DNA from 2 places in the Synechococcus sp. N19 genome. Region 1 is predicted to be linked to the other one. Evidence: predicted binding sites of a transcription regulator. Region 1 holds the regulator's gene; the other holds the start of a gene.
The links. Region 1 encodes HrcA, which represses chaperone genes, less so after heat shock. Its sites were predicted from a motif close to TTAGCACTCNNNNNNNNNGAGTGCTAA; they were not measured.

Region 1 (14,380 bases):
CCAACTGGGACAAGATCAATGTCACCGGCCCGGTCTACGTGGGCGGCATGACCAAGATCGAAGATGGCGCAACGATCGTTGGGCCCACCATGATCGGCCCCAGCTGCCACATCTGTGAGGGCGCCACGGTCGATAACTCGATCATCTTCGACTACTCACGCATCGGCCCCGGCGTGCAGCTGCTCGAGAAGCTGGTGTTCGGCCGCTACTGCGTGGGCAAGGACGGTGATCACTTCGATCTGCAGGAGGCCTCGCTCGACTGGCTGATCACCGATGCCCGTCGTCAGGACCTTGTGGAGCCTTCCCCGCAGCAGAAAGCCATGGCGGAGCTGCTCGGCACCGACCTCACCCAGGCAGCGAGCTAAGTCCGGCGCGATCCAGGATCAACGGGATGCGCTCCTCGGCCTTGATTGCCATCAGGTGCACGCCACGAACGATGCCGAGATAGCGCTTCACCTGTTCAGCGGCGATGGCCACGCCCTCCATGGCGGGATTCTCGGCGCACTCCAGCCGATGGATCAACGCATCGGGGATGCAGGCTCCCGGCACAACACGGTTGATGAACCTGGCATTCTTGGCTGACTTCAGCAGAAACACGCCAGCGAGCACGGGAAGGTCCAGGGGGCCGGCCAGTTCGCGCTGGAAGCGCTCGAGCGCTTCAGGGTCCATCACCATTTGGGTTTGAACGAAGCGGGCTCCCGCCGCCTGCTTGCGCTGCAACCGGCGCTGGAGACCGCTCCAGCTCCTCGATTGTGGGTCGGCGGCACACCCGGCAAACAGCGTGGTCGCCCCATCGGGCAGGGTGCCCTGCACGGGATCCACGCCCCGATTGAGGGAATCGACCTGCTGCAGAAGCTTCACCGACTCGAACTCATTCACCGGCCGGGCATCCGCCTGATCGCCCGCCCGCACCGGATCGCCAGTGAGACACAACAGGTTGCGGATCCCCAAGGCATGGGCCCCGAGCAGATCGGCCTGAAGGGCGATGCGGTTGCGGTCCCGGCAGGCCATCTGCAACACCGGCTCCAGACCGGCCTCAAGCAGCAACTTGCAGGAGGCCAGGCTGCTCATCCGCATCACGGCGCGACTGCCATCGGTCACATTCATGGCATGGACACGGCCTTGCAGCGAGGCGGCCATGGCCAACATGTGGGAGGGATCGGCTCCACGGGGAGGCATTACCTCGGCCGTGAGCACCTGATCCCCGGCCTCAATTGCGCGCTGCAGCGCCGTGCTCAAATCTCGTTCCATTTCACCGGCCCACTATGCAGGATCAGACCGGTCGTCCGGACTAGCATGATCCCAACGGTGGTCGCCCATGTCCTCCCTCGACGGTACCGATCCTCTGGAGATCTCCCTCTCTGCCAGGGAGATCGAGATCATCGAGCTCGTGGCCGAAGGACTGACCAATCAGGAAATCGCTGACCGTCTCACCATCAGCAAACGAACGGTGGACAACCATGTGAGCAACGTGTTCACCAAGACCGGCTCGAAGAACCGGGTGGCACTGCTTAATTGGGCCATGGACAACGGCAAGATCTGCCGGGACGGCTTCAACTGTTGCGTCCTTCCAGAACACGATCCCCCCTCAGCCTGATCGTGGAGCTGACAGGCTCCGGTAAGCTTTGAAGAGAGGTGGGGCCCACAGGGATCTCAAACAGCGTGGCGTATTCCAGACAGGCCTCCACGCTGGAGCCTGCGAAGCGAAGCATTCCAGTTGTGTCGTACAAACCCACCACTGGACGGATTCACCAATCAGGACCCCTCAAAGCTAAAGGAAATCTGAAGACAAATCCAGTCCGTCTTACGTCAGGCCAAAACGTCGACGCTGCTCCTCGGGCCAGGACTGAACCGGATGCTGGGCCAGCACCGCATTGCTCCAGCGGGATTCCCCGGTGATCTCCTCGCCACACCAGGGCGGAATCAGCAGATCCGCCTGGGCCGATGCCAGCTCCACCTCCGCCAGCACCAAGGGGGCGTTCTCGCCCTGGAAACAATCCACCACCCAGTCACCACCAGGACAATCCAGGGCGTAGCGGACTTTGTCCAGGCGGTGCGGCGCCAGATCCCAGAGAGCTTCGGCATCCGCCACGGGAATCGGATATTCGAACTCGTGGCGCACCAGGCCAACGGCATCAGCCGCCGCCTTCAGGGTGAGCCAGGCCTGATCCGATCCGCGCAGACGCATCCGCACCGTCACACCGTCGGCACTGGCGGCCAGGTAGCCCTGACGCAGCGGCTGTGCGGGGCCGGCACTGCTGCGCCAGGCGTCCGACCGCACCAGAAAGCGCCGTTCAATCTCGAGGGCCATGGCTCAATTCTGCGAGGGCTGAGACGCGTGCAGGCTTCCCGCCCAATGCAGCTTGTGGGAGAGGGTTCGGTAATACGACGGGCTTTGATTGAGCAACACCATCAGGGCATGGTGGCGCGCCTGCTGAACAACACAGCACTCACCAGGCTCCAGCACCGTGCAGCCCACACCGTCCTTCCACAGCTTGATGCGGTGATCCCCAGCCCCGAGGGGCCAGATCGCCAACCTGGCCCGAGGCGGCACCACCAGCGTTCGGCTGGAGAGGCTCATCGGGCAGATCGGGGCAACGATGATGGCATCGATGCCGGGGTGAAGAATCGGTCCCCCTGCCGCCAGGGCGTACCCGGTGGACCCCGTGGGCGTGGAGAGTATCAGGCCATCACCACGCACCTGGTCGATCACTTCCCCATCGATCTCGAGCTCCAGGGTGCAGGTGGGCGAAATCTCATCGCGGTAGGCCCGCAGGTAGAAGTCGTTGAAGGCCCAGTGGTGCTCTTCATCGTCTTCGAGATCCGGCTGTTGCAACGGGCCCGGCGAAGCCGCTCGATCTTCAGCGGAGCGTCGATCCACCATCGCCTGAAGCATCATGCGCCGTTCGATCGCGAACTGATCGTCTTGGAGGCGTTGCCAGATCTGATCGCCGCGCAACACACGCCGGTCATGGGTCAGAAAGCCCAGATGGCCTCCCACATTGATGCTGAGGATCGGGATGTCATGCACCGCCAGGTGGCGGGCAGCCCCCAGCACCGTGCCATCCCCCCCCAGCACCAGCGCCAGGTCGGGCAACGACTCCTCAACGGCCAGAAGGCCGGGAAAAGGATTCACCCGGGGCCCCGACATCGCGGTGACCACATGGGTACCGAGAGATTTCAGCTCCTTGGCACATTGCCGGGCTTCACGCTGGGCAGGCTGGCTGTCGGCCCGATAGATCACCCAGACCCGATCGAGACGCATGACCCAGGTGTGCGGGGGTTACCAGCGCAGCAGGTTGAACTGCTCCATGTCGACGGTAACGCGATTGCGATAAAGCGACAGCAGGATCGCGAGACCGACAGCGGCCTCAGCGGCGGCCACCGTAATCACGAACACAGCGAAGACCTGGCCGCGAATCAGATCACCATCCACGAAGGAGGAGAAGGCCATCAGGTTGATGTTCACGGCGTTGAGCATCAGCTCAATGCTCATCAGCACGCGCACCGCATTGCGGCTGTTGATCAGACCCCAAACGCCGATGCAGAAGAGCATCGCGGCCACCAGGAGGTAGGCCTGCAGGGAGGGAAGCGTGGCAAGGAAATCGCTCATCAGTCCGCTCGATTCATCAGCAGGGGAGTACGGGCCTTCTCAATCAGGCCTTGATCGGCCACCTCACCGGTGACCACATCGGTGGCCAGCACATCACGACGGGCCAAGACGATGGCGCCGATCATGGCCATCAGCAGCAGCACCGATGCCACCTCAAATGGCAAGAGGTAATCGGTGAACAGGTGCTCACCAATGCGGGCCGTGGCCTCTTCACCCACGGCGGCAGGACCGGGCAGCGACCAGGGGGTGGTGACCACAACACGAACCAGCAACGCCAGCAGACCGGCGCAGACGCCGGCGGACACCACACGGCGCGTGGTGAGGTTGGCGATGGCCTTGAGGTCTTCCCGCTTGTTGACGAGCATGATCGCGAACAGGATCAGCACGTTGATCGCGCCCACGTACACCAGGATCTGGGCCATGGCCACGAAACTGGCGTTCAGGAGCAGATAGAGCCCTGCGACGGCGGTGAACACCCCGCCCAGCAGGAAGGCGGAATAGACGATGTTGCTAAGCAGCACCACACCAAGGGCGCCGATCACCACAACGGCGGACAGCACCAGAAAACAGATCAGCTCGGTGGTTGTCGCGATGGTCATGCGTCGCCCTCCTTGGCCTCACTGGAGGATTGTCCCTCATTCTTGGCAGAGGACTTGGCAGGAGGGGTGAGGGTCTCCAACACCTGAAACGGCAACTGACCAGCTCGGGGACGATCGGCGGCAACACCGTGCGGATCCATCTCGCCCTGCGGCAGATAGGCGAGTTCCCTAAGGGGAATAACGGAGGGGTCGGTGGTGACGCTGGTGGGAAGGCGTCCGAGGGCCACGTTGTCGTAGTTGAGGCTGTGGCGATCAAAAGCCGCCAGCTCATACTCCTCCGTCATCGAGAGGCAGTTTGTGGGGCAGTACTCGACGCAATTTCCGCAGAAAATGCAGACGCCGAAGTCGATGGAGTAGTTGCGCAGCTCCTTCTTCTTTGTGGCCTTGTTCATCACCCAATCGACCACCGGAAGATTGATCGGGCAGACCCGCACGCACACCTCACAGGCGATGCACTTGTCGAACTCGTAGTGAATCCGGCCCCGATAACGCTCGGAAGGAATGAGCTTCTCGTAGGGGTACTGCACCGTGACCGGACGGCGCTGCATGTGGTCGAAGGTGACCGAAAAGCCTTGGGCCAGATTCCGGGCTGCATCGACTGCATCCCGGGTGTAATCACCGACCTGTTTGAGGAAGCCGAACATGGTCTGAAGGGGAGAGAACGAAGCGGAGCCGGGAGCGAAGAAATCCTAGGTAGGAAAACCTAGCCGCCGAATGCAACGGGGAATGCGAGCTTGAGGGCTGCTGTCACCAGAAGGTTCACCAGGGACAGAGGCAGCAGGAACTTCCAGCCGAGATCGAGCAGCTGGTCAATGCGCACGCGGGGGGTGGTCCAGCGCAGCAGGATCGCCACGAACACCAGCAGATAAGCCTTGAGCACCGTCATCACGATGCCAACGGTGCCCGTGATCACCTGCACCACGGGGGCATCGATGGGCTGGTTCAACCAGCCGGCCAGCCACTCGACAGGAATCGGGAAGCCCCAACCTCCGAGATACAGAACGCTGACCAGAACGGCCGAGAGCACCAGGTTGATGTAACCCGCCAAGTAGAAGAGGGCGAACTTCATGCCCGCGTACTCGGTCTGATAGCCGGCGACTAGCTCTTCCTCAGCTTCGGGAAGGTCGAAGGGCAGCCGCTCACACTCGGCCAGGGCACAGATCCAGAAAATCAGGAAGCCCACCGGCTGGCGCCAGATGTTCCAGCTCAAGATGCCGGCACCGGTCTGCTGACCAACAATGTCGACCGTGCTCAGCGAGTTAGTCATCATCACGATGGCCAGCACCGCCAGAGCCAGGGGAATCTCGTAGCTGATCGATTGAGCCGCGGCCCTCAGCCCACCGAGCAGCGAGTACTTGTTGTTGGAGGCATAGCCGCTCATCAGCAAGCCGATCGGCTGGATGCTGCTGAAGGCGATCCAGAGGAAGATCCCCACGCCCACATTGCTGATCAGCAGGTTCTGGCCGAAAGGAATGATCAGCCAAGAGATGATCACCGGCACAACCACCAGCACCGGGCCGAGGGTGAACAGCAGGCTGTCGGCCCGCGCCGGGATGATGTCTTCCTTGACGAGCAGCTTGAGGCCGTCGGCCAGGGGCTGAAGCACGCCCAGGGCACCGGCATACTCCGGACCGATCCGCTGCTGGACGGCGGCGGAAATCTTGCGTTCCAGCCACACCGAAACCAGCACACCCACCACTGCAGCCACCAGAACCAGCAGCATCGGCAGCGGCAGCCAAAGCAGCCTAGCCACCTCCGGGGAGAAGCCAAACCCTTGCAGGGCCTGGCTAAAGCTCAATTCCAGGTCCAGTCCCGGACTCACCATGGTGTCGACGGAAGTGGGTGCAACTTAGGCGGCCGGAGCCGAGACGCGCTCCTCAATGGGCATCCAGGAGCGTGGCTGGGATCCGGAGTAGATCTGCGAAGGCCGGAAAATCCGGTTCGCCCCGAGCTGCTCTCGCCAATGGGCTAGCCAGCCGGCAACCCTGGCAATGGCGAAGACCGGCGTGAACAGATCCCTGGGAATGCCGAGCTTGCGGTACACAAGGCCCGAATAAAAATCGACGTTGGGATAGATGCCTTTGGGGCCGAGGCGGGACGCTGCTTCTGCTTCGATCGCCCGGGCCACGTCGTAGAGGTCGTCATGGCCAAAGCTGGCGAACATCTCCTCCACCAGGGCCTGCAGGATCACGGCACGGGGATCCTTCACCTTGTATTCCCGGTGGCCGAAGCCCATGATTTTGCGCTTGGCCGCGATGGCTTCATCCAGGAAAGCGCCAGCGTTCTCGGGACTGCCCACCTGCTCGAGCATGGCGAGGACATCTTCATTGGCGCCGCCGTGGAGTGGGCCCGCCAGGGTGCCCACGGCTGAAGCCACCACGGCGTAGGGGTCGGTGAGGGTGCTGGCGGTGACCCGAGCACTGAAGGTGCTGGCGTTGAGGCTGTGCTCGGCATGGAGCATCAGGCAGCGATCAAAGATCCGCGCTGCTAGTGGATCCGGCTCACGTTCGGTGAGCATGTAGAGGAAATTGGCGGAGTAGGCCAGATCATCCCGGGGCTGGATTGGGTCCTGGCCTTTGCGGATCAGCTGAAAGGCGGCCACCATCGTGGGGATCTTGGCGATCAACCGCACCACCGCGTCATAGATGTACTGCGGGTCGTCGATCGCCCGGCGCGAATAAAACAGCCCCAGGGAAGCGGCGCTGGACTGCAGCGCGTCCATCGGGTGGCCGCTGGCCGGGAAGCACTTCATCATGTCCCGAACACGGAAGCTAACCCGCCGGTGCATCTGCACCGCGTGCTCAAACTCCGCCAACTGGTCGCGGCTGGGCAGCTCTCCCCAGATCAGCAGGTAGGCCGTTTCCAGAAAACTGCTGTTGGCCGCCAGATCCTGCATCGGGTAGCCGCGATAGGTGAGCAGCCCCTTCTCACCATCGATGTCGCAGATCGCCGACTGGGTGGCCGGCACGCCATCCAGACCTGGACGCAGTTCGATCCCGGTCCGCGCATGGCGCAGGTCGCCTGTCTGCTGCTGGGCCACCACCTGATTGCCTCTAACAGCAACCTAAATCGTCAATCAACAGTGCTGGCCGAAGCAAAGCCTTTAACTGCCACTGGCCCGTGGAACGACGCAGCTGAATCACGCCGGCTTTCTTCAGCACCAGAGATCCCGGGGCACACCCCAGAAGACCGCAGGCCAGATCTCCTAGATCCGGCTCATGGCCGACCAAGCCAAGCCGTTGATCGAAGGCGGTCACCAGCATGTTGAGGGCCCCTCCCGGCTGGAGCCGTTCATCCACCGCGAGTTCAGAAGCGAGCCCCGCCTCCAAAGCCAGTTCCGCCGTTTGCAGAGCCCGGCGATAGGGGCTGGACAGCAATCGATCCAAGCGCAGCCCCCGTTGCACCAGGGCCGCCATCACCCGCTGGGTTCGCTGACGGCCAGCGGCGGTCAGGGGTCGATCCGGATGGTCCTGGCCCGCCTGGCGGGGCTCGGCGATGCCATGGCGCAACAGAACCAGGTCAGCCGAGGTCGAGCCGGGCATGAAACGGAATCTCGGAACTGCCTTGCTCCTGACGATCAACGTCGACGGCCACCGCAAGGCCGCGGACCTGATCCTGAAGCGGCCGCCCCGCCATCACCTGCAGCAGGGCCCAGGGCCGCCATTGCCCCAACAGCGCACGGGCCGGCTCATCCGCCAGCAGGAGGGCCTGCGCCGGTTGGGAGGACGCTGTGAGTTCCTGCCATTGGTTCAAGCGGGGCTGGAGGGCACGCCCGTTCTGACGCTGCGCCAGAGCCATCAAGGACTCGCCCCACCAGTTCAGCGCAGACGAGCGAACCTGAGCCACGGCCAATTGGGCATCCACCCCAGGCTGGCGTCCCCGCTGGCGCACCAGCCGCGTCCACACGCTCAACACATCGCCATCGCCCTCCAGTTCAGAACGGGTCAGGCCCTGCTCCTGCAGACGTGCATCCACCGCATCCCTGGCGGGGCTTTGCGGGCGGGTGGCCAGCAGCCAGCCCTCGGGTTGCTCCTGCCAGAGAAGAGGGCCAGCATCAGCCCCCACAACAGCATCGGCCGCCGGCTGGTCCGCCAGGCGCTGCTTCAGCAACGGAGCGAACCATTGGGCCAGGGGATGGCTTTCGCTGGGATCCAACAAACGGGCTGGGCTCTGCAGCTGAGCCAGCCAGCGGGCATGGCCGCCGGCCGACGCCGTCAGATCCGTGAGCCCAGGCCAGGGGTCGGCGCCAAGGGCTTGCCGGAACCCGAGACGCCCATCGACCGCCATGGTTGAACCCTCCGGTCGCAGTGATGCCACGAGTCCGCTCAGATCGTCCCGTTGGGCCACCAGCTCAGGCAGCTGCAGCCAATGCTCGAGGGCATGGGGAGATGCCGTGAGCAGAGCCACGCCTTCGCCGAGCTCAGCAACCTGACGTTGCAGGCGTTGATCCCCCAGCTGATGCTGATCCGGAAGCTGGGAGACATCGAGGGCCTGCTCCAGCACACCCCGGCCTGAGGCCACCAGCAGCAGATCGTCGTCAATCAAGGCCGTGGCCAGGGGTTGGGGGTCATGCCCCACCAACGCCCCCTTACCGCTGATCACACCGATACCGCGGTAGCTGCTGATCTGCAGGTCGGTGCCCGCCAGGCTGCGGGTCTGCCAGAACCGTTGCAGAAAGCGCCGGGCGCCATCGTCATCCCGACTGGTCAAGGCCAACACCCAACCGACGTTGGAATCCCCATCGGTGAGGGTGAGACTGACCTCCTCGCCAAGCCAGGGCTCCAGCTCAAGACCGAACTGGAGGCCCGCCAAAGCAAAGACTCCTTCGCGCCACTGCCGGGCGCCATCACGGGCATCGCGGCGTTGGGAGGCAGGGGCAACGGCCTGGGCATAGGCCGGCAACCGTCCTGGATCGGCCAACCAATGGAGGGACAAGTCAGCATCCCGGGGCACAAACCGGGCCGCCCGAGGCAGATGCAACGGCTGCTCCGCCAACTGCAGGGGGCTCTGGCGGTTCATGGTCCAGAGCAGGCCAGCGGCCAGCAAAATCAGCGACAACAGCACAGCGCCGGCAGCGCTGAGGAAGGGGCGGGCCTTCATGGGCCGGCGGTCTCGGGTCGCCTCATCTTTGTCCATCACCGCAGAATGGCGCCATGGGCCAATCCCAACAACCACAACCAATCCAAGCCTCTGAACTGCAGCAATGGCTGCAAAGCGAGCGACCTTCACCGCAACTAGTGGATGTGCGCGAGGAGGCTGAGCTCGCGATCGCTGCCTTTCCAGGTGCGGTGCTGCACCGCCCCCTGAGCCAATCCAATGCATGGCTTGGAACACTGCAGGCCGACCTCAACCCCGATCAACCCGTCGTGGTGGTCTGCCATGCCGGCGTGCGCAGCTACCACTTCGGCCTGTGGCTGCTGGACCAACCCTGGGGCCTTGAGGTGTGGAACCTTGAGGGAGGCATTGATGCCTGGAGCCTTCAGGTGGATCCCAGCGTTCCCCGCTACTGATGAGCAAGCCCCTGTCCCTTCGGCAAGAACAGGTGCTTCAGGCGACGGTGCACCACTACGTCGACACGATGGAGCCGGTGGGCAGCCGCACCCTGGTGCAACGCTTCGGCATTCCCGCCAGCTCCGCCACCATTCGCTCCGCCATGGGGGCGCTTGAGCGCCGAGGACTGCTGCATCAACCGCACACCTCCGCCGGACGCGTTCCCAGTCCGATGGGATACCGGCACTACGTGGACGCGTTGCTGCCGGAACCCGGCATCGCCGTTCAACACCTGGAACGGGAGCTCACCGGCCTCAGTCTTCGTTGGGCCGGTTTGGACGACCTGCTGATGCATCTGGCCCGGCGGCTGACGGATTTCACCGGTCTGATGAGCCTGATCACCCAACCGCAGCAGGAGAACCAGCAACTGGAGACGATCCGTCTGGTACCCAGCGGTGATCGACTGCTGGTGATGCTGGTGGAAGCCAATGGCCGCGCCAGCCACCTCAACCTGCGTCTGCCCCACGGAGCTGAAGCCGAACTCACCGCGATGGAACGCTGGGCGTCGGCCCAGCTCGAGCAGGGCGACCTGAACTGGGACGCACTGCCCAGGCAGCTGCAACGCAGCGGTGCTGTGCTGCGCAACGCCCTTGAGCAGCCCACCCCCGCCAACTCCACACAGGTGGTGGTGCATGGCCTTTCCAGGCTGGTGAGCGAACCGGAATTTGAAAGCACCTCCAGTCTTCGGCCGCTGCTGGAACTGATCGATGACCAACCCGCCACCTTGATCAGCCGCGGTGAATCCGCACGGGTGTGGATCGGCGAGGAACATCCGCAGCCAGCCCTGGAGGCCTGTGCCGTGGTTCAGGCGCCCTACCGCTGCAACGAGGGGCTCGGTCATGTGGCCCTGGTGGGGCCGATGCGGATGGCCTATGCCACGGCACGGGCTGCCGTACAGCGGGTGGCCCGCCACCTGGAATTGCTGCTGGCCTGAGGTCAGCTCCCTAGAGCTGATCCCCCAGCTTCTCCGCCACGGTGTTGACGTCCTTGTCGCCGCGGCCAGAGCAGTTGATCACCACTTCGGTGCCATCGGCCAGGGTGGGGCAAAGCTGCTCAAGCCAGGCGAAGGCATGGGCGGTTTCCAGGGCCGGAATGATGCCCTCAAGCTCACTCACCAGGCGCAGGGCATCGAGGGCCTGTTGGTCGGTGACTGCGGCGTACTCGGCACGTCCGATCTCCCGGAGATAGCTGTGCTCCGGCCCCACTCCGGGGTAATCGAGACCTGCACTGATGGAGTGAGCCTCCATCACCTGACCGTCGCCGTCCTGCAGCAGCAGGCTCATGGCGCCGTGCAGCACACCGGCACGACCCTCGGTGATCGTCGCGGCGTGGCGACCGGTGGCCACACCATCACCGGCGGCCTCAACACCGATCAGCCGCACAGACGTGTCCTGCACAAAGGGATGGAACAAGCCCATGGCATTGGAGCCACCGCCAACGCAGGCCATCAGCACGTCGGGCAGCCGGCCGAAGGCGCTCTGACACTGCTGCTTGGACTCCTCACCGATCACGGCATGGAAATCCCGCACCAACATTGGATAGGGGTGCGGACCAGCGACGGATCCAAGGATGTAGTGGGTGGTCTCGACGTTGGTCACCCAGTCGCGGATCGCCTCACTGGTGGCGTCCTTGAGGGTGGCGGTGCCGGCCGTCACCGATTGCACCGTGGCGCCCAGCAGGCGCATGCGAAACACATTGAGGGCCTGACGGCGCATGTCTTCCGCACCCATGTAGATCACGCACTCCAGGCCGAAGCGGGCACAAACCGTGGCCGTGGCGACGCCGTGCTGCCCCGCACCGGTCTCGGCAATGATCCGTTTCTTGCCCATGCGCAGGGCTAGCAGGGCCTGCCCCAGGGCGTTGTTGATCTTGTGGGCACCGGTGTGGTTCAGGTCTTCCCGCTTGAGCCAGATGCGGGGGCCACCGTCGGCGCGGCGGTAGTGGGCGGTGAGACGCTCGGCCTCATACAACGGTGTCGCCCGCCCGACGTAGTTCTTGAGCAGGCGGTTGAGCTCGGCAGTGAAAGCGGGATCGTTCCAGGCCTGGGCAGCAGCTTGCTCCAGTTCCGCCAGGGCCGGCATCAGGGTCTCGGGCACGTACTGGCCACCGAACCGTCCAAAGCGACCATGGGCTCCGGGGCGCACCGCTGGCTGCAGGCTGGAGGGATCCGGAGTGCTGGCGTTGGGCAGGGTGCTGGTCACGGATCCACGGCGGAGCGTCGGCTCAGCGTAAGCAGGCGGTCACGCCATGGGGCGCCGCATCGGCGCTCATCGACAATGCAATTCGGTTGCGACGGGTGGATGCCGAAGGGCGGCTGGCAGGAATTCAGCAGTGCCGAGAGCCTGCAGCGACCGAGCGGCCCTGCGGCGGAGCCCACAGCCAAGGCGCAGCAGATGGTGCGGGTGCAACCAACCCGTGGTGGCAAAGGTGGCAAAACCGTGACGGTGATCCGGGGCCTGGAGCTGGATGCTGCGGGCTTCAAGGTGCTACTGAAGAAGCTCAAAACACGCATCGGCAGTGGCGGGACCGCCAAGGACGGCGTGATCGAACTGCAGGGAGATCAGGTGGATCTGGCACTCGAGCTGCTCAGCAAGGAGGGATACCGGCCGAAACGGGCTGGGGGCTAAGGGAGAATGGCCGCCACTTCATGCCGTGGCCATGACTGCCAGCCCCACCTACGGAGAGCTCACCAACAAAGGTGCCTCCACCAACATCGCCTGGCATGAGGCCTCCGTGGGCCGCGACGAGCGCTCGAAGCAGCGTGGGCACCGCAGCGCCATTCTTTGGTTCACCGGACTCTCCGGCTCCGGCAAGAGCACCCTGGCCAATGCCGTCAACGCAGCCCTGTTTAAGCGGGGACTCGCCACCTATGTGCTGGATGGCGACAACATCCGCCACGGCCTCTGCAAAGACCTGGGCTTCTCCGATGCTGACCGTGAAGAGAACATCCGCCGCATCGGTGAAGTGGCCAAGCTGTTTCTGGATGCGGGCGTGATCGTGCTGTCCGCCTTTGTGTCGCCCTTCCGTGCAGACCGGGACAAGGCCCGGGACCTTGTTGAGGACGGTGACTTCCTCGAGGTGTTCTGCGCCGCAGACCTCGAGGTCTGCGAATCCCGCGACCCCAAAGGCCTCTACGCCAAGGCACGGGCGGGGCAGATCAAGGAATTCACCGGCATCTCCAGCCCCTACGAAGCACCGGAAACGCCCGAGCTGAAGATCGACACCGGCAAGCAGGATCTGGCCGACTCCGTGGAATTGGTGATCAAAGCGCTCCAGGAGCGTGGGGTGATTCCGGCCGCCTGAGGTCGCCGTCGCCAGCCCTGGCGGCATCCGCCAGGGTTTTGATGCAACTAGCCACCGGCACCGCCAATAGCAGGCCCAGCAGATCCCCCACGCCATAGAGGGCGCCCACCCGAGCCCCAATGGGCAAGGCGATCAGCAACCAGGCCGGTTGCAACCCCACGATGCTGCCCATCAGCCGCGGTTGGATCACCTGATCGACGATCTGACCGACCACAATCGCCGCGGCAAGCAACTCAAGGCCTGTGCGGGGGTCCTGAACCGCCAGCACCGCACTCACCGAGACGATCGACACGGCACTGGCATAGGGCACCAGGGTGGTGAACCCGATCAGCACAGCGAACAAGACGCCGTAGGGAATGTTCAGGGCGGTGAACACCAGGAGCTGACCACAACTGAGGATCAGCGCCAACACCACCTGACCGGCGAAATAGCCCCGAAAAGTGCGCTCGAGGGTCGTCTGCACCAGATCCCGCCAACGGTCGGGCAGCCAGCGGGCCAGACCGTCGACTATCGGATCCGCCCCAAACAGCAGGAAGACCGCCAGCACCAGCACGATCACCACATTGATCGTGGTGCCCACCGTGGCCCCCAGCAGGCCCAGCAGACGCTGGCTCAACTGCGTCGCCAGACGGCTGAACTGGGCCACCAGATCACTGCTGAGGTCAGCGAAATCAGCCGGCAGGCCATGGTCCAGAGCCCAGAGCTGACCCCGATCGATCCACTGCTCCGCCGCCGTGAGCAGAGACGGCGAGGCACCGAGCAATTGGCTGAGCTGTTCGATCAGCAGCGGCACCAGGGCCACAGCGGCCCAGACCAGAAGCCCCAGGGTCACCAGGACGACGCTGACGATGGCCCAGGCGCGGGGAAGACCCCGTTGCGCGAGCCAGCGGCAGGGCAGGTCCAACAAAAAGGCGATCAAGGCCGCGGTGAGGAACAGCCCAGGGAATGGGGCGAATTGCACCAGCAAACGCTTCAGCACAAAGGCGTTCAAGCCCAGAACAGGCAGCAGAAGACCAAGCCGCAACCAGGCCGGCCAGGGCGTCATCGTGGCGATGACGCGAATCGATCAGTGCTGCTCAAGGGCGGCCGGCTTGGAGGCGGAACTGACGTAATGGCACCAAAAACTGAGCCAGGCGGCAATCCCGAGGAACTTGAATCCCTCCTCAAAGATCTGCACCGTTTCATAGGAATCCGGCCACAGCCCCTGGAGGGCATCGGTCAGAACCGACAGGCCCAACAACACCACGGACACCAGAAAGGTGTCGCCACCGAAGCGCCGCAGGGGACCACGGAAGCGGAACAACAGCAACCCGGT
Region 2 (14,380 bases), on a different contig from region 1:
CCGTGCGCGAGGTGGAGATTCGCTGCGAATCTCGTCCTGTGGAGCAGTTGCAGCAGCCTGTGCAACGCAGCGTCCGCACCCTGCAGACGGTGGAAGCCTCCTGTCGCCTGGATGCGATTGCATCGGCTGGATTCGGGCTGTCCCGAGCCAAGATCGTGACCCACGTCAAAGCTGGGCGTCTACGGCTCAACTGGGGCAACGTGCGTCAAGCGAGCCGTGAACTGGTGGTGGGCGACCGGCTGCAGCTGCAGGATCGCGGCTCGGTGGAGGTGCTCTCGCTCACGCGCACCAAACGGGAGCGCTGGCGCGTTGAACTGCGCCGCAGTTGAGTTGAGCTGCCCACCAGCTGCTACTGTTCAACCTCGGTCGTTGAAATCACAAGATTTCAACTGATCGATGTCGGGCGATTAGCTCAGGGGTAGAGCACTACATTGACATTGTAGGAGTCACTGGTTCAAATCCAGTATCGCCCACTTTCCCTGTAGGGACTGCGTTTTATAACTTCAGACCTCGCGATGACACGTACGATTGTCGTTGGCTTGGGTCGCTCAGGTTTGGGAGCTGCGCGTCTGCTCAAGCAGCAGAATCGCGATGTTGTTGTGTTCGAACGGGGCGATAACGAAGCCCTCCAACACACCTCGAAAATCCTCGCCAAAGAGGGCATTGAGGTGGTACTTGGGCAGCCCCTGACCCTGGAGAGCTTTGACGCCTGGCGCGACAACCTGGACGCAGTGGTGATCGGCCCTGGCATCCCCTGGGATCATCCAACCCTGGTTGAGCTGCGAGCCGAGGGCATCCAGGTGCGCGGCGAGATGGATCTGGCCTGGGATGCCCTTCAACAGATCCCCTGGATCGGCATCACAGGAACCAACGGCAAAACCACGGTCACCCATCTGCTCAACCACGTGCTGGAAGCCTCAGGCCTTACGGCACCGATGGGGGGAAACATGGGCCTCTCCGCCGCTGAACTGGCCTGCCAGATCAGCGGCGGAGCCACACCGCGGCCGGATTGGCTCGTGATGGAACTGAGCAGCTACCAGATTGAGGCGGCGCCCGCCGTGGCCCCAAAGATCGGCATCTGGACCACGCTGACCCCAGACCATCTCGAACGCCACGGCAGCATGGAGGCCTACCGGGCCATCAAACGCGGGCTGCTTGAACGCTCGGCGTGCGCCCTCTTCAATGCCGATGATCCAGACCTGCGCCAGCAGCGCAGCAGCTGGAACCGCGGCACCTGGGTGAGCAGTGAAGGCGCGCGTCCGGACAACCAGCCCGCCGACCTCTGGATTGATGACGAGGGCATGGTGCGCAACACCACCACCCGCTTGTTTACGGCTGATGCCCTGGCGATGCCGGGCTGCCACAACCGCCAAAACCTGTTGCTGGTGACAGCTGCCGCCCTCGAGGTCGGCCTCTCCCCCCAGCAAATCGCCGACGCCTTGCGCACATTTCCGGGCGTACCGCACCGGCTTGAGCAACTGGGCACGTTGGCAGGAGCTAGCGTGTTCAACGACAGCAAAGCCACCAATTACGACGCAGCCGAGGTTGGCTTGCGGGCCGTGCAGGGGCCCGTCGTGGTGCTGGCCGGGGGGCAGACCAAACAGGGCGATGCCAGTGGCTGGCTCGAGCAGCTGCACACCAAGGCCTGCAGCCTGATCCTGTTCGGTGCGGGGGCCGATGAGCTGGCCAGCCTGGCCAAAACGGCTGGATACCCCGGCGAACTGCTGCAGTGCCCGGAGCTCGAGAGCGCTGTAAACCTGGCTGAAACGGCCATACAGCGGCATCAAGCCTCATCGCTGCTGCTGTCACCGGCCTGCGCCAGCTTTGATCAATACAGGGATTTCGAGGCCAGAGGAGACCACTTCCGCACCCTGATCACCCCCCTGCTGGACGTCGCCTGAGACCAAACGAACGCAATGGGATGCATCTGGGCCTAACGGTCCGATGATGGTGTGAAACAAGCCTTGCGACGTGGCCTTCTGGTTGATGAAAAGCGAACCCGACGCCTACGGGATCGATGATCTGCGGCGCGAGGGCACCACGCTGTGGGACGGCATTCGCAACTACCAGGCCCGCAATTTCATGCGCAGCATGGAGGTGGGAGACCAAGCATTTTTTTATCACTCCAATTGCAAGCCCCCCGGGATCATCGGGCTGATGGAAGTGATGAAGACCGGCCTGGTGGACCCCACGCAATTTGATCCCACGGCCAAGTACTACGACCCCAAATCAAGCCCCGAGAAACCACGCTGGGACTGCGCACGCCTGCGATTCCTCGGCGAATTCGACGCCCTGCTCAGCCTCGACCAACTGCGGGAGCTCTACAGCGAAGAGCAGCTGCCCGTGATCAAACGCGGCAACAGGCTCTCGATCCTTCCGGTCCCCACCGATACCGCCAACGACCTCCTTTCACGGCTTGGCCAGCTCCACTGAAATCCCACTGGTCACGCTGCTGCCACGGGCCTGGATCGGCTTCAGCCGGGGGCCCTGGCGCTGTATTGGCTTGGCGGCGCTGGTGTTGATCAGTGCCAGCGGCCCTGCGGTGATCGGCCACGACCTGCGCCTGGCGGGATCCCCATGGCTCAATCGGTTGGGGGACCTCTCAGTGTTGATCGGCCTGGTGCTTCCGCTGCTGCCTCTCCTGGGCCTGCTGCAACTGACGGATGGCCTGCTCCCCGACCGACGCGACGACCGCCCCCAACAGAGCTGGAGACAGCTGCTGCGCCGGGCCTTCACCCTGGTGATGCTTGAGCTGGTGCTGGTGCTGGGGGGCGTCGGATTGATTCAGTCGTTGAGCTGGGCGCTCGGACGCTGGAGCACGGCCTTGGCAGGTCTGAGCGTGCTGCTGGGGGGAGTGGTGCTGCTGAGCTGGCTGTTCAGCCAAACCCTGGCCCTGCCCCTGCTCGTGCACGAGCGCTGCCGAGCGCTTCAGGCGATGGACCACAGCCGACAGCTGGTGCACCGCAATGGGCTCAAGGTGCTGGCGCTGTTGGGGATGCTGCTCGGCCTCAATCTTCTGGGGCTGATCGGGGCCACCCTGGGGCTGCTGCTCAGCCTCCCATTCAGCGCCCTGGTGCTGATGGCCTGCTGCCGGCCTCAGACCCCATTGATCAGCGTTTCTCGGCGGAACATGTTTCCGACGTAAACCCGGGTGATCTCCCGGGATGCCTGACCATTCTGCATCAGGAAGCCGGCAAGCGCCGCCTGAACCAAACGGTATTGATCCCAGTTCGGATGTTCTTCGATGAAGTGGGTCATGGCCTGCTGGAGGGGCTGCGGCACTTCCGATTGGAAACTCACAACACTGGTCTCAGCCGCGGCTTGCTCAAGGCCTTCCGGCATCTTTTCACTTCGAAACGAACACTAGTTCTCCACACCACGGCGCCGCCGTCAAGAGCCCCCAACACGGGGCCATTCTCACGAATCTCCAAGCGAGATCCCTGCCAGAAAGCCACTCCTGCACTGGTCGAAGCGCCGGCCTAGACGGAACTGCGCAGCCCGCTGCCATCGTCAAGCAAAAACAACGACAAACGGGGGATTTCCACAGAAACCCGCCAGGGCGGCGTTAACGGCCCATGGCCTGTGGAAAAACTGTGCAGAGCGACAGGCAAAGGGCGGGGGAAATCAATGACTCAAAAACGATTAGCTGGATTAATCAATGCTGCGAGTCCCACAACGTTCTCAAGGCCGCTGCGGCCGCCGCCGCCGCTGGGGCCGGCCACTCCCCCTGCGCCGCACGTCCCTCCAACGGGGTGAGCAGGATGCGCAACTCCCATTGGCTGCGATCACCGCTCAAGCATCCCCACCACACGCCACGATCCAGCTCCAGCTCAATCGATTCCTCGGGCATCAGTTGGTCAACCAGACCCCTGTGCTGCTGCTCCAGGGTTGCCACAAGATCCACCAGATCCCGCCACTCCGACTCGGTCAACTCAAACGCCCAGCGCTCTCCCCCCACAAGAACGCAAAATTCGCCGCGGGAGGGGTCGTGCGACACCCGCCATCCGTCCCCCTCCTGCTGAATCACAGCCGATGGATCAACCAGGCAGCAGATCGGGCTGGTCTTGCTCGTCGCTCAATTCCACGATGGCCCGTTGCACCGGCTTGACGCTGGACTCCTCCAGCAGACCGTCGAAGTCGTCGAAGCGGCGCTGCTTGGCCCGGAAGGCGATCCGCACCGTCGTCAGATAGCGGTTACTTGATTGACGAATCAAGCTTTCGCCACGCTTGGCGAGATCCTTGGAATCCACTCCGGCCGAAAGCACAGGCTTCTTGATCAAACAAGTTCAGATTAATTGGTGACCGTCTCAGGCCAGCTGATCGGTGTGAAAGGGCACGTGCATGGGGTAAGCCCGCTGACGGGAGCCTGGAACCCGCAACACGATCTGGCGCCCCATCCCCAAAGCCGCCAGGGGCAAGCGCAGATCAGCGACCAAACCACTCAATTCCTCGAGATGCGCATCATCGATGCACTCGATGCGGATGCTGCCCCAGCTGCGACGCATGCGACAGCTCCGCAGCGGCTCCAGCCTCTCCTGCAGTTCAGGATCTTCCCGGTAGAAGGAGAAGATCAGCTGTTGCAATCGATCCATCGCCGCCAGTCCCCCTAGTCTCATCCTGACTTCACCGTGCCCTGAGCACGGTCAGAGATCGCGTGGGCGAAGAAAAGCTTCAGCATTCAGACCAACGGGGCGGAACACTCGCCATCGATTTGGGCAGCACCACCACGGTGGTGGCCTATCAGGGACCGACCTCCACAAGGGCCGATCTGCTGAACCTGCCCGCCATCTGCAGCCGGGCCGGTGAAATTCCCACCCTGGTCTGGGAGGCATCCCAATGCCCCCTAATTGGTCGGCAGGTGCTCGAGTCAGGCCTCAATGACTCCGTTGACAGCCGTCTGCATCGCGACTTCAAAGGCCGCATCGGTCAAGCGGATGCCCCAGAGCAGGACGCAGCCCGCTGGGCTGGAGAACAGCTGCTTCAACAGATCTGGAGCCGGCTCCCCAGCGATCTCCCGGTGGAGCGGCTGGTGCTGACCGCCCCGGTGGAGTGCTACCGGGCGTATCGCAGCTGGTTGCTGCAGGCCTGCACCACGCTGCCGGTGGCCGAGATCGCCCTGGTGGATGAACCCACAGCAGCCGCCATGGGTGCAGGGCTTCCCGCTGGTTCCACTCTGCTGGTGGTGGACCTGGGCGGAAGCACGCTGGATCTGGCCCTGGTGGCTCTGGAAGGAGGGGAAGGTCGTGCCGCACCGATAGCCCAATTGCTGCGGCTGGGGGGGCGCAGCCTCGGGGACAAAAGCCGCCAGATGCTGCGCACAGCAAAGGTTCTGGGCAAAGCCGGGCTGCGCCTCGGGGGCCGTGACATCGATCGCTGGATTGTGGACCGCTGCTGCCCGGGTCAACCCGCCAGCACCCCCCTGCTCAATGCCGCCGAACGGCTCAAATGCCGGCTGAGCAACACCGACTTAGGCGAACGCGAGCCCCTGATGGAGTTGGCGGTGGATGAGCAGGAGCATGAGCTCCGCCTGTCGCGCAGCGAACTCAACGCGCTTCTGCTGGAGCGCGGCTTCGGAGACGCCCTCGAACAACTGCTGGAGAGCTGTCTCGCCGGCGGTCGCCGCAATAACTGCAGCCTTGAAGATCTGGAGGGCGTAGTGGCCGTCGGCGGCGGTGCCCAGCTGCCCCTCCTGCGCCAGTGGCTCTCCGAGCACACGGCGCCAGCGCCCTTGCTCACCCCGCCACCGGTGGAGGCTGTGGCCCTGGGTGCGCTTCAACTCACGCCAGGGGTTGCCATTCGGGATGTGCTGCAACACGGTGTTTCCCTGCGTTTCTGGGATCAGCGCAGCAACAGCCACCGCTGGCACCCCCTCTTCGTGGCCGGTCAACCCTGGCCGAGCCCCGCCCCCCTGGAGCTGGTGCTGGCCGCCAGCCGCACCGGTCAACGCAGCTTGGAGCTGGTGCTGGGGGAGCCCATCCCGCAGGGGAGCCACAGCGTGGTCTTCATCAATGGTTTGCCGACCCTGCAGGAGCAGACCGCCGGGGAGGTCTCCCATCAGCCTTGGCCCGGCATCGAGCTGGTGCTGCCTCTGGATCCCGCCGGAGAGCAGGGCGAAGACTGCCTACGGCTGCGCTGGAGCATTGATCAAGAAGCGCAGCTTCAGCTGGAGATCAACGATCTGCGTTCAGGTCGGACGTGGTCCCAGCCAACGCTGGGGGCTGTCCGATAAGACTGACCCATAAAGACTGTCCGATAAGACGTCCGTCCACAGGCCCTTGGAACGGGAGCCGTCACTCCATAAAACAGAACCAACGTTCAGCTCCACCCTTCGTGGCGGCACCGCGTCAACTGCTGCTTCGGCTCTGGGGTGTTGGAACTCTGGGATTGGTGCTGGCGATTGCGACAGGTGCCTATTGGTGGGAACAACAACTGCCGAAGCGGCTGCAGAGTGCCCTCGCTGCCAACGACTACGAGGCCTGCATCCGCACCAGTGAGCAACTCGCCTCCCTGCGCTGGTTGGGACAGGGCGCACCGCAGGAGCAGGCCCTCTGCCGCCAGAAGCACGCCGAACATCTCTGGGACCAAGGCGATGCGATCGCTGCCCTCACGCTGCAGCAGCAACTGGTCGCCTCGGGCCATGGCGACCTTGCCCTCCATCGCAAGACCCTCGAACGCTGGCGCCAGGCTCTGATGGATCAGGCGATTGCTCTGTTTCGTGAGGGAGACCTGCAGCAGGCACTCGCGTTGCTGGATCCCCTCAAAGGCAGCGCGCGCAGCTCCATCAGCCAACTCAGTGCAACGCTGATGGAGATCTGGAACCGCAACCAATTGGAACAGCGTCGGCTAGTTCAACTGGTGGAGCAAGAACGCTGGTGGGAGGCCTTGGACAGCCTCAACAAACTCGACCATCCCTGGTGGCAGCAGCAGGCAAGTGCCACCCGTCAAGAGGTGGAGAGTGCCATTCAGGCCCTCGATGAGGCCCAGCAACACCAACAGCACCCAGCGGTGCGTGCCGACGTCATCAGCGGTGACCGGCTGGATGCCGCCGTCGAGGATCAGTTGCTCCAAGGTCTGGACCCCTGGACGGCCTTTTCGATGGGCTGCAGCGACCTTGGCGGTCGCGTCGAAGAGGACGGACCGGAAAGTTTCTGTCGACGCTCGTCCCCGAGCCCGTGACAAGATGAACCCGTGGATGACTCAGGTGCAATGCAGGCGGGCGACAGGGTGACGGTGGAGGCATCCGTCGTTGTGTTCAACCATCCCGAACACCGGGGCCAGGCCTTTGACATGAAAGGGCAGACCGGAGAGGTGGCGAACGTTCTCAATGATTGGAAGGGTCGGGTGATCAGTCCAACGCTTCCTGTGATCGTTGCCTTCGGCCGCTACAAGGCCCATTTCCGCGCCGACGAACTCAAGCCTGCCGGCTGAGTCGGCTCAGGAACACCCCCTCCTCACCATCAACATCCCTGAGGCGGAGCTCGATGGTTTCGCTGCGTCGAGTCGGCACAACGCGACCACAGAAATCAGGCTGAATCGGAAGCTCCCGATGGCCTCGATCCACCATGGCCAGCAACATCACTCGCTGCGGGCGCCCCCAGCTCTGCATGGCTTCCAGGGCGGCGCGCACCGTCCGCCCTGTGAAGATCACATCGTCCACCAGAATCACCTGGCGGTCCTCAATGCTGGTGGGGAGAGTCGTGAGCTGGGGCAGACGGGTGCCGATGCGCTCCAGATCATCGCGATGGAACGTGGGATCAATGGCCCCCTGGGAGATGGCGTGGCCTGTCAACCGCTCCAATTCCCGCGCCAAAACCCTGGACAACTGAACGCCGCGGGTGGGGATCCCCAACAGCATCAACCGACGGCTGTCTTCGGCGCTCTCCAACACCTGCGACGCCAAACGCGACAGCGTTAGACCAAGCTCACGCTCCGAGAGAATTTCGATCCGTTCAGGGTCGGCCATGGAGGATTGAGCGCTGCGGGGTGTGGGAATTGGCTGAAACTGCAGCTTGAGGGCTGGCGTGGCGTTAAGTTGATTCTGCAAGAGTCCTTAAGAACCGTCGGTCGCGGGTGAACGTGGGGAAAAGCATTACCAACGGTTCAGGACGCTCCGGGACAGTGGCACCGGTCGTTCTCGCCATTCTTGATGGATGGGGTTACAGGAACGCGAGCGAGCACAACGCGATTCAGCAAGGCGGCACTCCTGTGATGGATGCCCTGTGGCATGCATATCCACACACCTTGATTGAGGCCAGTGGCTCCCATGTGGGCCTCCCCGATCAACAGATGGGTAACTCTGAGGTGGGCCACCTCACCATCGGAGCCGGCCGCATCATTCGCCAGGAGTTGGTGCGAATCAGCGACACGGTGCGCAGCAACCAACTGGGCGACACGCAGGCACTCAAGGAATTGGCAGAGCGCACCCAAGGACGAGGCGGCACCTTGCACCTGCTCGGCCTCTGCTCCGATGGGGGCGTCCACAGCCACGTGGACCATCTCTGTGGACTGATCCAGTGGGCAGCGGACAGCGGCATCTCTGATGTCGCCGTGCATGCCATCACCGATGGTCGCGACACACCGACCCAGAGCGCTCCGGGATACATCAGCCAGGTGGAAGCGGCCCTGAGCCAAAGCGGCGTTGGCCAGCTCGCCAGCCTCTGTGGCCGGTACTGGGCCATGGACCGGGACCAGCGCTGGGAGCGGATCGAAAAGGCTTACAACCTCTACACCAATCCCAACATCGCCGTCGACAGCCGGACGGCAGAGCAGGTGCTGGCGGAGAGTTATGCCGAGAACATCACCGATGAATTCCTCGAACCGGTGCGGCTTCAGAACAGCGTCATCAAAGACGGTGACAGCGTTCTGGTGTTCAACTTCCGACCCGATCGCGCCCGCCAGATCGTACAAGCGCTCTGCCTCACCGATTTCGAGGGCTTCGAGCGCAGCCACACGCCGAAATTGGATGTGGTCACCTTCACCCAGGTGGAACAAGACCTTCCCGTTCAAGTGGCCTTCCCCCCCGAGCCGCTCGACCAACTGTTGGGGCAGGTGGTGGCAGACGCCGGGCTGAAGCAGTACCGCACCGCTGAAACGGAGAAGTATCCCCACGTCACGTACTTCATGAACGGTGGCATCGAACAGCCACTGGCGGGAGAAGACCGTCACTTGGTGCCATCGCCGAGGGTCGCCACCTACGACCTCTCACCGGCGATGTCGGCGGAGCAACTCACCGACAGCTGTATTTCTGCCATTGAGAAGGCGGACTATTCGCTGATTGTGATCAACTACGCCAACCCCGACATGGTGGGGCACACCGGTGTGATGGAGGCCGCCAAGGAAGCCATCCAAACCGTGGATGCCTGCATTGGCCGGTTATTGGATGCGGTGGGACGCCAAGGCGGAACCATGCTGATCACGGCTGATCACGGCAATGCCGAATTGATGAAGGGTCCGGATGGCCAAGCCTGGACAGCCCACACCACCAATCCTGTGCCTGCGATCCTGATCGAAGGAGAACGGCGCAAACTGCCTGGCCATGGCAACGCCATCACACTGCGCGATAACGGGGGGCTGGCCGATATCGCTCCGACGTTGCTGCAAATTCTTGACCTTCCGCAACCGGCTGCCATGACTGGCCAAAGCCTGATTGCCCCCATGTCCAACATGGACCCCACCCCCAAGACCGCTCGCCTTCCTCTTTCCGTTTGATGCTTACCTCAATTTTGTCCTGGAGCTGGATCGGCACCGGCCTTCTGTTGATCGTCTTGGTGCTGCTCCATAGCCCCAAAGGTGATGGCATGGGTGGCTTGGCGGCAAGCGGCAGCTCCATGTTCAGCAGCGCCAGCAGCGCCGAAGCAACGTTGAACCGTCTGACATGGACATGCCTGGCGTTGTTTTTGACCTTGGCTGTGATCCTGAGTGCTGGCTGGTTGAACTAAACCAACCCGCTCACAAACTCAATTTCCAGCACACATATTTTGAAGGCAGCTTCAAGCTGATGGTTGGAATGCTGCTCATCAACTTGCCGCTCTGTTCCAATCAATTTTGCGACCAGAAGTTACACAAGAAAGCACATAGAGAACGAATCAAGAAGACTGAGGAACAACTTAGGCGGTATTGCAAGATCAACAAACCAAGAATTCTTCAAGCAGCCTGAATTAATGAGAACCCTAGCGGCCTTGAACTTAAGCCGTCAGACTTCAGATTCCAGAAACATTACTCAGGGCTTTGCAACCCTGATTTCAGAAAAGCGATTTCCTTGTAGACCCGATCAAGCTCGTACAACGTTTTTGTTTCCTTCTTTTCAAGGATTTCAACCCGCTTCAACAGATCCTCCAACAACTTGTTTTGCAAAGATTCAACCTGAACTTGCCTTTTTTGCACGCCTTTTGAGGGAGCAGAAGCCGTGCTGGCCGGGGAAAGAATGCCTCCATCCGTTTCGACATACAACAAGGCAAGACGCTCCAACACCTTGGAGTAGGCCTTGTCTTGTTGTCGGCAAAGGGCTTTGAAACGCTGCAGCGTCTCCGGAGCGAACTGGGCGGCGAAAGCTCCGGGGCGCTGGGGCATTTGTCCCGACACATCGATACACAGCAAGACGTTAGCCGGCACCTCTCCGCACCTCCCAATCCTTCATGGCCGGCAACCAACGCCGGCCCCAGGCGCCACATGTCTTGTAAAAACTAGTTCTTACAAGACAGCATCCGAACATAAAAAAGAGGCCCCGCAGGACCTCTTGGCATGACTTGAGTTCGGGTGGTCTCCCAACCACCCGAAGGTCGATCAGTAGTCGAAGTCGCCGCCGCCCATGCCGCCGCCGGCAGGAGCTGCTTCCTTCTTCTCAGGCAGATCAGCCACGATGCACTCGGTGGTGAGCACCATGCCAGCGATGGATGCGGCATTTTGCAGACCGGAGCGGGTCACCTTGGCGGGATCGACGATGCCGGCAGCCAGCATGTCGACGTACTCGCCGGAGGCAGCGTTGAAGCCTTCGGCACCAGCGCGAGCCTTGACGTTCTCAGCCACAACAGCGCCGTTGGCACCTGCGTTTTCAGCGATGCGCATCAGCGGAGCGGTAAGAGCAGCAGCCACGATGTTGGCGCCGATCAGTTCCTCGCCGGACAGGCTGGAGGCTGCCCACTGCTCCAGGGCCGGAGCCAGGTGAGCCAGGGTGGTGCCACCGCCAGGAACGATGCCTTCCTCAACAGCCGCCTTGGTGGCGTTGATGGCGTCCTCGAGACGGAGTTTCTTGTCCTTCATCTCGGTTTCGGTGGCCGCACCCACCTTCACCACAGCCACGCCACCGGCCAGCTTGGCCAGGCGTTCCTGCAGCTTCTCCTTGTCGTAGGTGGAGTCGGTCTCGTCCATCTGCTTCTTGATCTGTTCGCAGCGGGCGCCGACAGCCGCCTCGTTGCCCTCGGCAACGATGGTGGTGGTGTCCTTGTTGATGGTGATGCGACGGGCGGTGCCCAGCATCTCGAGCTTGGCGTTCTCCAGCTTGAGACCGGCATCTTCGGTGATCAGCTGACCGTTGGTCAGCACAGCCATGTCTTCCAACATGGCCTTGCGGCGATCACCAAAACCAGGAGCCTTCACAGCGGCCACGTTCAGCACACCGCGCAGACGGTTCACCACCAGAGTGGCCAGGGCTTCCTTCTCGATGTCCTCAGCAATGATCAGCAGAGGCTTGCCGGTGCGGGCGATTTGCTCCAGCACGGGCACCAGATCCTGCACCAGACCGATCTTCTTGTCGGTGAGAAGGATGTAAGGCTCGTCGAGGACGGCTTCCATCCGCTCGGTGTCGGTGGCGAAATAAGGGGAGATGTAGCCCTTATCGAAACGCATGCCCTCGGTGACCTCGAGTTCGGTCTCCATGGACTTGCCCTCTTCGAGGGAAATCACACCTTCCTTGCCAACCTTGTCCATGGCATCGGCAATCATCTTGCCGACTTCTTCATCGTTGCCAGCGGAGATGGTGCCGACCTGAGCGATGGCATTGCTGTCAGCGATGGGCTTGGCCATTTCCTTGATCTTGCTGACCAGGAAATCGGAAGCCTTGTCGATGCCCTTCTTCAGAGTGATGGCGTTGGCACCGGCAGCCACGTTGCGCAAACCCGCCTTGACCATGGCGTGGGCCAGAACGGTGGCGGTGGTGGTGCCGTCACCTGCGGCGTCATTAGTTTTGGAGGCGGCCTGACGGATCAGAGCAACACCGGTGTTCTCGATGTGGTCTTCGAGCTCGATCTCCTTGGCGATGGTGACGCCGTCATTGATGATCTGGGGTGCACCGAACTTCTTCTCGAGCACCACGTTGCGGCCCTTGGGACCCAGGGTCACGGCAACGGCTTCGCAGAGGATGTCGATGCCTTTTTCGAGAGCGCGACGGGCGTTCTCGTTGTAGATGATGCGCTTTGCCATGGAAGGCGGTTCCTAATGAAGAGGATGGTTAAAGGAGGCTGAGTTGAGACTCAAGCCGCAATGCAGCAGGGCTGATCTCAGTTGACGACAGCCAGGATGTCCTTCTCGGACAGCAGCACGTATTCATCGCTGCCGAGCTTGATGTCGGTGCCGGCGTACTTGCTGTAGAGGACCTTGTCGCCCACACCAACTTCGGGAGCCTGACGGCTGCCGTCGTCGTTGCGCTTGCCGGGGCCCACCTGAACCACTTCACCCACCTGGGGCTTTTCTTTGGCGGTGTCAGGCAGAAGGATGCCGCCGGCGGTCTTCTCTTCGGATTCAGAGACCTTGACGAACACGCGGTCGCCGAGGGGTTTAACGGTCGAGACGCTGAGAGAAACAGCAGCCATGGGTACTTGCAGGAGCAGGGACAGGGCGCAATGCGCCACGCATCGACGCGAGTTGGCACTCGATGCCGATGAGTGCCAACGTATGCAAGCGACCACCCCCCGGGCCATACCCCAAGCTGTGCGGGTGACCGAACCGGGGGGGCGCAACCACAGCGGTGGTATGGTTGCGCCGCTCTGAATGGGTCCGAGCGCGCAGCGCCTGTTCCCGCAACTCTCCTTCCTATGGTCGCTTCTGCTCCTGCATCTGCTGGCACCAAGGGTGTGATCCGTCAGGTGATCGGCCCGGTTCTGGACGTTGAATTTCCCGCCGGGAAACTGCCCAAGATCTATAACGCCCTGCGCATCGAGGGGAAAAACCCCGCAGGTGACGACGTCGCTCTGACCGCTGAGGTTCAACAGCTTCTGGGTGATCACCGGGTTCGTGCCGTTGCCATGAGTGGCACCGACGGTCTGGTGCGCGGCATGGAAGCCGTTGACACCGGTGCACCGATCTCCGTACCCGTGGGTGAAGGCACCCTCGGCCGCATCTTCAACGTGCTGGGCGAGCCCGTCGACGAGCAGGGCCCCGTCAACACCACGGCGACCGCTCCCATCCACCGGGATGCCCCCAACATCACTGAGCTTGAGACCAAGCCCAAGGTGTTCGAGACCGGCATCAAGGTGATCGACCTCCTGGCTCCCTATCGCCAGGGCGGCAAGGTCGGCCTGTTCGGCGGCGCCGGCGTGGGCAAGACCGTGCTCATTCAGGAGCTGATCAACAACATCGCCAAGGAGCACGGCGGTGTGTCTGTGTTCGGTGGTGTGGGTGAGCGCACCCGTGAGGGCAACGACCTCTACGAGGAATTCAAGGAATCCGGCGTGATCAACGCCGGCGACCTGTCCAAGTCGAAGGTGGCCCTCTGCTACGGCCAGATGAACGAGCCCCCCGGCGCCCGGATGCGTGTGGGCCTCTCCGCTCTGACCATGGCTGAGCACTTCCGCGACGTGAACAAGCAGGACGTGCTGCTGTTCGTGGACAACATCTTCCGCTTCGTGCAGGCCGGCTCCGAGGTGTCCGCACTGCTGGGTCGCATGCCTTCTGCTGTGGGCTACCAGCCCACCCTGGGCACCGACGTGGGTGCCCTGCAGGAGCGTGTTGCATCCACCGTTGAAGGTTCGATCACCTCGATCCAGGCCGTTTACGTGCCTGCTGACGACCTGACCGACCCCGCACCGGCCACCACCTTTGCCCACCTCGACGCCACCACGGTGCTGAACCGTGCCCTGGCTTCCAAGGGCATCTACCCCGCTGTGGATCCTCTGGATTCCACCAGCACCATGCTCCAGCCAGCTGTGGTGGGTGATGAGCACTACCGCACCGCCCGCGCTGTGCAGTCCACCCTGCAGCGCTACAAGGAACTGCAGGACATCATCGCAATTCTGGGTCTCGACGAACTGTCGGAAGACGACCGTCGCACCGTGGACCGTGCCCGCAAGGTGGAGAAGTTCCTCTCCCAGCCTTTCTTCGTGGCTGAAATCTTCACCGGCATGCCCGGCAAGTACGTGAAGCTGGAGGAGACCATCGCTGGTTTCAA

Region 2: a site for HrcA is predicted at 12,859-12,885, ahead of groES (co-chaperone GroES). Genes of this name have one in related genera too.

The regions. Positions count from the first base shown of each region.
Region 1 is NZ_UCNR01000004.1:27,439-41,818, forward strand. Features, by position in the region: gene DXY02_RS01215 (NDP-sugar synthase) at 1-365, shown strand, start outside; gene DXY02_RS01220 (methylenetetrahydrofolate reductase) at 346-1,251, opposite strand; gene DXY02_RS01225 (helix-turn-helix transcriptional regulator) at 1,319-1,597, shown strand; gene DXY02_RS01235 (CYTH domain-containing protein) at 1,805-2,311, opposite strand; gene DXY02_RS01240 (NAD(+) kinase) at 2,315-3,265, opposite strand; gene nuoK (NADH-quinone oxidoreductase subunit NuoK) at 3,284-3,613, opposite strand; gene DXY02_RS01250 (NADH-quinone oxidoreductase subunit J) at 3,613-4,212, opposite strand; gene ndhI (NAD(P)H-quinone oxidoreductase subunit I) at 4,209-4,856, opposite strand; gene nuoH (NADH-quinone oxidoreductase subunit NuoH) at 4,916-6,034, opposite strand; gene DXY02_RS01265 (citrate synthase) at 6,062-7,252, opposite strand; gene sixA (phosphohistidine phosphatase SixA) at 7,266-7,754, opposite strand; gene DXY02_RS01275 (DUF3352 domain-containing protein) at 7,732-9,312, opposite strand; gene DXY02_RS01280 (rhodanese-like domain-containing protein) at 9,366-9,722, shown strand; gene hrcA (heat-inducible transcriptional repressor HrcA) at 9,722-10,696, shown strand; gene trpB (tryptophan synthase subunit beta) at 10,707-11,963, opposite strand; gene DXY02_RS01295 (translation initiation factor) at 12,063-12,389, shown strand; gene cysC (adenylyl-sulfate kinase) at 12,421-13,065, shown strand; gene DXY02_RS01305 (AI-2E family transporter) at 13,025-14,110, opposite strand; gene DXY02_RS12870 (hypothetical protein) at 14,132-14,302, opposite strand; gene DXY02_RS01310 (hypothetical protein) at 14,284-14,380, opposite strand, start outside.
Region 2 is NZ_UCNR01000018.1:121,494-135,873, forward strand. Features, by position in the region: gene DXY02_RS11560 (photosystem II S4 domain protein) at 1-329, shown strand, start outside; tRNA gene DXY02_RS11565 (tRNA-Val) at 402-473, shown strand; gene murD (UDP-N-acetylmuramoyl-L-alanine--D-glutamate ligase) at 516-1,901, shown strand; gene DXY02_RS11575 (EVE domain-containing protein) at 1,987-2,433, shown strand; gene DXY02_RS11580 (hypothetical protein) at 2,417-3,145, shown strand; gene DXY02_RS11585 (DUF2811 domain-containing protein) at 3,097-3,342, opposite strand; gene DXY02_RS11590 (DUF1818 family protein) at 3,656-4,027, opposite strand; gene DXY02_RS11595 (DNA-directed RNA polymerase subunit omega) at 4,038-4,265, opposite strand; gene DXY02_RS11600 (hypothetical protein) at 4,308-4,592, opposite strand; gene DXY02_RS11605 (Hsp70 family protein) at 4,655-6,229, shown strand; gene DXY02_RS11610 (hypothetical protein) at 6,331-7,176, shown strand; gene DXY02_RS11615 (ferredoxin-thioredoxin reductase variable chain) at 7,207-7,428, shown strand; gene pyrR (bifunctional pyr operon transcriptional regulator/uracil phosphoribosyltransferase PyrR) at 7,412-7,963, opposite strand; gene gpmI (2,3-bisphosphoglycerate-independent phosphoglycerate mutase) at 8,071-9,708, shown strand; gene secG (preprotein translocase subunit SecG) at 9,708-9,938, shown strand; gene DXY02_RS11635 (hypothetical protein) at 10,216-10,569, opposite strand; gene groL (chaperonin GroEL) at 10,783-12,417, opposite strand; gene groES (co-chaperone GroES) at 12,495-12,806, opposite strand; gene atpD (F0F1 ATP synthase subunit beta) at 13,029-14,380, shown strand, end outside.